Linked DNA regions of Rhodoligotrophos defluvii. The protein of the gene in region 1 binds, or shares a complex with, the protein of each later gene. Links are inferred from orthologs where the notes say so. Each region holds a gene or a part of one and is shown on either strand. Other genes may lie near its edges.

Evidence for each region. The genes of interacting proteins can lie anywhere in the genome.
Region 2: rplI (region 1) and rpmF share a complex: the UniProt entries of both Bacillus subtilis proteins name them as parts of the 50S ribosomal subunit. The link is inferred for Rhodoligotrophos defluvii from one-to-one orthologs.

What each region holds. Positions count from the first base shown.
Region 1 is NZ_SZZM01000010.1:46,602-49,735, forward strand. The notes cover bases 143-3,123. They hold rplI (50S ribosomal protein L9), read right to left. Parts: upstream 1,938-3,123; coding sequence 1,347-1,937; downstream 143-1,346. Other genes in these bases: E4P09_RS25340 (cyclopropane fatty acid synthase), read right to left, coding at 143-1,102; E4P09_RS25350 (DUF2232 domain-containing protein), read right to left, coding at 1,976-2,956; rpsR (30S ribosomal protein S18), read right to left, coding at 3,038-3,123. Outside these bases: more of E4P09_RS25340, read right to left, coding at 1-142; more of rpsR, read right to left, coding at 3,124-3,134. UniProt on the Bacillus subtilis protein: Binds to the 23S rRNA.
Region 2 is NZ_SZZM01000001.1:334,743-337,766, forward strand. Bases 1-2,871 are described here. They hold rpmF (50S ribosomal protein L32), read left to right. Parts: upstream 1-1,278; coding sequence 1,279-1,464; downstream 1,465-2,871. Other genes in these bases: E4P09_RS01510 (5-guanidino-2-oxopentanoate decarboxylase), read left to right, coding at 1-1,156; E4P09_RS01520 (DUF924 family protein), read left to right, coding at 1,544-2,116; E4P09_RS01525 (GNAT family N-acetyltransferase), read left to right, coding at 2,249-2,871. In the rest of the region: more of E4P09_RS01525, read left to right, coding at 2,872-3,024.

The sequences.
Region 1 (3,134 bases):
CCGTCTCGGAGGCGGCCAGATAGAATTCCCACATGCGGCAGAACCGCTCGTCATAGAGCGCCTTGGCGCGGTCCCAGCTCGCCAGGAAGCGGCGGCGCCACTCCCGCAGGGTCTCCGCGTAGTGGAGCCGCAGGATCTCGATATCGGTGACGTAGAGGCCGGTGCGCTCGATGACGGGAACGACTTCGGACAGAGCGGGTATGGCGCCGCCCGGGAAGATGTATTTGGCGATCCACGGATTGGTGGCACCGGGACCGTCGGAGCGGTTGATCGAATGCAGCACCGCCACGCCGTCCTCGGTGAGCAGCTCGCGCACGGTCTCGAAGAATTCCGTATAATGGCCGACACCGACATGCTCAAACATGCCGACGGAAACGATGCGGTCGAACCTGCCGGTCAAGCTGCGATAGTCCTGCAGCAGGAAGCGGACGCGGTTCGACAGGCCGCGGCTCGCGGCACGCTCGTTCGACAGCTTGAACTGCTCTTCCGACAGGGTGACGCCCGTCACCTCCACCTCGGCGATCTCGGCGAGGTAGAGGCCGAGGCCACCCCAGCCGGAGCCGATGTCGAGCACCCGCTGGCCGGGCTTGAGGTAAAGCTTGGCGGCCAGATGCCGCTTCTTCGACAGCTGCGCCTCCTCGAGGCTGCTGGTCGGCTGGTCGAAATAAGCGCAGGAATATTGCCGGTCGCGATCGAGGAAGAGATCGTAGAGCGTGCCGTTCAGGTCATAGTGGTGGGCGATGTGGCGCTGGGCGCGCCCGATCGGATTGTGCTGGTGGAAGCGCCGCAAGCGGTAGCGCAGCTGACCCCAGAGGTTCAGCCATTGCGGATACCGTCGCTTTTCCAGATTGGCGAAGACCAGCGCGAGGAAGTCATAGATGTCGCCCTGCTCCATGCGGAAGGTGCCATCCATGTACACCTCGCCGAGGCGAAGCTCGGGGTTCAGGGAAAGCTTACGGTATACGGATGGGTCGGTGATGCGCACCACCACCGGCTCTCCGGTATCGTCGCCGAAACGGTGAGAGCGCCCCTTGGCGTCGATCAGAACGAGCGTGCCAGCACGGACGATGAAATCCAGCACATGATTGAGGACCGACAGCACCGGAAGCTCCTTCTCCAGCGCCTGTGTGCCGTCACATTCACGCCAGCCGCCGGAGCAACGAAGTTCAACCCCGCTAGCAATTTAATCATGTCGGTTTCGCAACGGCAACCAGGGCGACATGCTCAAATCTCAGACCTGCCAGGACGATAGCGGAGATCTGTAAATTTTCACCTCTTCCTGCCGGAGTGAGAAGCTTCGTTCCGGTGCTGATCCCCGCGCCCAAGGGCGGGCGCGGGGCATGGTCTCATTCGCGCTCGGGGGTGGCGGCCGCTTCCATCTCCTCGGTTGCCGCCTCGATCTCGTCAAAGCCGGCCGCTTCCATGGCCGCAAGCCGCTCGTCCACCGGAATCGCGAGATTTTCGCCGCGGGCCTGGGCGTCCGCCTCGTCCGCCGAACGGGCGACATTCAGGGTGACCGTGACCGGCACTTCCGGGTGCAGCGCGATGCGCACCTGGGTCATGCCGATCGTCTTGATGGGGTGATCGAGCACCACCTGGTTGCGCACCACCTCGGTGCCGGTCTCGGCGGTGATCACCTCGGCGATGTCGCGGGTGCTGACCGATCCATAAAGCTGGCCCGATTCGCCCGCCTGGCGAATCACCACGAAGGTCTTGCCGTCGATCGAGGCCGCCTGCTGCTCGGCCTTCGACTTCCGCTCCGCATTGCGCTGCTCCAGCGTCTCGCGTTGGGCCTCGAAGCGCTTCTTGTTCTCCTCGCTGGCGCGCAGCGCCTTGCCTTTCGGCAGGAGATAGTTGCGCGCATAGCCGTCGCGGACCTTTACGACATCGCCCATGGCGCCGAGCTTTTCGACCCGTTCGAGAAGAATGACATGCATGTTCGGTGCTCCTGTTCTTTTCCGAATATTGAAGATGGTCAGGTTGTAGTCGGCGGTCCGCCCTGGCTTGGACCAACAGCCGGCCGCATCAGCGTCTGGGCTATGCCCAGGCCGGAGAGGGCAAGTACGACGAGCCAGTTGAACACGATGATGGTCGCGTAAAGCGCGCCGAGCAGCAGCGGGCGCGAAGCCATGCCCAGCGTGCGCTTGTGGATCGTGGCCAGCCCGACGATGGCAAAGGCGGTCAGCAGCAGCGCAACGAAGACCTCGCCGATGAGGCCTATGGTGCCGGGGAGGAGAGCGGCGATCAGCGCGGCAAGCGGCGCCAAGGCGGCGCTGCGCGGAAAGGCAAGGGCGCTGAAGGGCGCCCATGGCCGCAAGGTTCGTCCGGACATGACCACGATCCGCGCGGCGAGATAGAGATTGACGAGGGAGGCGATCAGCCAGAGCACCCCGGATGCCGGCGGCATCAGCCGTACGAACAGATCGACCAAGGCGGCGCGTTCCGCTTCCGTGCCGGCCGGACCGCCCGGCGCCGGCTGGGCGGCGAGGACACGGTTGATGGCCTCGCGCAGGGTGGCCCGGAAGCTCTCGGCGTCGGGCCCGAGCATCAGGATGGTCGCGGTGATGAGGAGGCCGGCAACCAGCGCCGTCCACAGCACCAGCCGCCCTTCGGGATAATAGTCGCGGCCGCCCGCCACGGGCGCGCCCTCATGGTCGACCGCCTCGGTGGTATCGCGCGAGAGCAGGGCCACGTAGCTGATCAGCGTCGGCGCAATTCCAACGCTCAGCAGAAACAGGAGGCCCGGCCGCAAGCCCGCGGCGAAGGCCATGGTCGCCGTGCCGGTGAGGGCGCCGATACCGGCAGTCACCGCACCCCAGCCGAGCCCCGCGATGAATAGGGGGAGGGGGGCGAGATAGAGCAGCACGATCGCCAGCAGCGAATAGCTGATGACGGTGGAATAAAGCGCGGCGGCCGCAAGGCCTGCCCCTATGCCGACAAGGATCGTGCTCTGCATGGTCCGGCTGTCCCGCTGATGCGGTTAGAGGCGGCTTTCTCGACACCGCCCCAACCCAATCTCCGGCTTTCGCCGCCGGAGCTACTTGATGACGTAAGGCAAAAGGCCCAGGAAGCGGGCACGCTTGATGGCCTTGGCGAGCTCGCGCTGGCGCTTGGCGGATACCGCGGTGATGCGG
Region 2 (3,024 bases), on another replicon or contig:
CATCCGCTCCGGACGGCCGCAGCCGGCCTATGTGGAGATCCCCATCGATGTGCTGAAAAGCCCGGTCGAGGGCGATTGGGAGCCGCGCGCGCTCGCGGGCCTGCCGCAGCCGGATCAGGCGCTGATCGACCGCGCGGCCGAGATCCTGCTGAAGGCGGAGCGGCCGATCATGGTGCTGGGCGGCGGTTCGGTGCGGGCCGCCGAGGAAGCCCGGCGGATCGCGGAGATGGTCGGTGCCGCCGTGCTCACCACCATCGCGGGAAAAGGCGTGGTTGCCACCGACCATCCCCTGTGCCTCGGCGCGAACATGGTGGACGGCAAGACGCAGAAGCTGCTCACGGAAGCGGACGTGGTGCTGGCGGTGGGTACGGAGCTTGCCGAGACCGACTTCTGGCTGGATGGCGAGAACATCCAGTTCCGCGGCGCCCTCATTCGCATCGACGTGGACGCCCAGAAGATCGCGTTCCCGCACTCGGCGGCGCTTGCCATCCTGTCGGACGCCAAGGCGGCCCTGGAGGCGCTGGTGGCCGCGATCGGCCGTCATGGCGAGGCACCGAAGTCGCGGATCACGCCGTCATGGGTGTCCGGCTTCCTCTCGGAGGTCCAGGCGAACGAGCCGGACTCGCGCAAGATGCACCGCAAGGTGCTGGAGGTGATCCGCCGGGCGCTGCCGGAGGACACGATCGTGGTCAGCGACGAGACGCAGCTGGCCTATTCCGCCAACCAGGTGTTTCCGATCAGCCGGCCGGCCAGCTGGTGCCATCCGATCGGCTTCGGCACCCTCGGCTATGGACTGCCGGCTGCGATCGGCGCGAAGCTCGGCGCCCCCGACCGGCCGGTGGCCCTGATCACAGGCGATTACAGCTTCCAGTACAGCTGCCCCGAGCTCGGCACCGCGGCGGAAGCGGGCCTGTGCCTGCCCATCATCCTGTGGAACTCGGACTCGCTGGCCGAGATCTATGACGACATGGTCAAGAAGGGCATCAAGCCCAACGCCGTGACCCTCAAGAACCCGGACTTCCCGGCCCTGGCCAAGGCCTTCAACTGCCGTGGCCTCAGGGCCAAATCGCTCACGGAGCTCGAAAGCGCGATCCGCGAGGCGCTCACCGTCTCGGTACCCACGGTGATCGAGTTCCGGCGCGACACCGCGATCTGAGCGCACGGGCAGAAACACACTGGCCAGCGGGCGGCCGAGGCTGTATAAGGCCGCCCACGTCAAGCTTTACCGATCGGACGACGTGACAGCCGGCGTCGCTGCTGTCGCGAGGAGAAAACATTATGGCTGTTCCGAAGAAAAAGAGCTCGCCGATGCGTCGGGGCAACCGCCGCTCAGGCCATGCGAAGGAAAACCCGACCTATGTGGAGAACAAGCAGTCGGGCGAGTTGCACCGGCCGCACCACATCGATCTGAAGACCGGCATGTATCGCGGTCGCCAGATCCTGGAGCCGCGTGAGGAGTTCTAGCCAAAATCCCCGATGCGGCGCGTCGGGGATTTTGCTTGTCACGCCTTGTCTCGAGAGCGGTTGATCCCGTGCAGCGCGCATGACTGAGCCGGCCGGTTCCGACCAGACTGACACGCTTCAACCGGAAGCCATCCTCGATTTCTGGCTCAATCAGCCGCCGGAGCGCTGGTTCGCGCCGAACGCGGCCTTCGACCGCGAGATTGCCGGCCGGTTCGGCCATGCGCTGGAACAGGCCAAGCGCGGCCGGTACGACGGCTGGGCCGAAACGCCCAGGGGCGTTCTTGCCCTCATCATCCTGCTCGACCAGTTCTCGCGCAATATCCATCGCGGCACGGCGGAAATGTACGAGGCGGACGAGAAGGCCCTGGCGCTGGCCAAGCGTGCGGTCGCCGAGGGCAAGGACATGGCCCTGCCCGCCGAGCAGCGGTCCTGGATCTATCTGCCGTTCATGCATTCGGAAAACCTGGACGACCAGGAGGCGTGCATCCGCCTTTCCGAGCAATCGAACCTCGACGACAGCCGCTACTGGGCCGAGATCCATGCCGACATCATCCGCCGCTTCGGCCGGTTTCCCCATCGGAACCCGATCCTTGGTCGCCCGATGACCGAGGAGGAACAGCGCTTCCTCGACGAGGGCGGCTTCGCAGGCTGAAGCACCCTCCCCCGCCGCGGTTCATTCTTAGGACCGCTCCGTTTCCCGCCAATGACGCTGATTTGGCCCGGTCCTTGCTCAGCAGGGTGCCGGGACAAGGTTCGGGCGGACGACCGCCCCGAGTTGGCACGTATGGCTCACGTATCGAAGACCGATTTCATCCAGTTGACCGAGGCGGAAACCGCGCCGCAGGAGGCAAGCGATGCCGCCTTGTCGACGGCCGAATGGGCCGCGCTGGCCCGCTCTGCCATCGAGCCCAGCATAGCTGCGGATCCAGCCTGGGTGCTGCCGGCGTTGCAACAGCTCGCGCCGAGCCATTCCGCCGAGCTCATCACCATGAAGTCGGGACACGACCTTGCCGGCGTGGCGGTGCTGCAGAGGACCGGCTGGCGCTGGGGCTTGCCGATCAGCGCCTGGGTGAGCTGGTCCCATCCCCACCATTTTCTGGGGACACCGCTGATGAGCAGCCGCGCTGCGGTTCAGGGCTTCATCGACCTGATCCAGCGCGAGGACGTGACGCTGTTCACGAAGATGACGCTGGATGGGCCTGCCATGGCCGCCTTGCAGGAAGCGGCAGCGCGCACCGGCGCCCGTCTTACAGTCACGGCAAGGCACAGCCGCGCTTGCTATCGCCCCAACGGAGCGTTTTCCGAATACATGGCCAAGGTCTTTCCCCGCAAGCGGCGGAAGGAATTCCGGCGGCTGCGGGCCCGGCTCGGAGAGCTGGGCAAGCTTCAGCTTCGTCGGCTCGGCCCGGCCGAGGATGTATCCGCCTGGCTTGACCGGTTCGAGGCCCTCGAGGCGGCGGGCTGGAAGGGCCGCCGCCGGACCGCCCTGGCACACGACCCCCGCGTCTCTCGGTTCCTGCGGGATGTGGCCCACAGGCTCGCGGCGGATGGCCGCCTGCT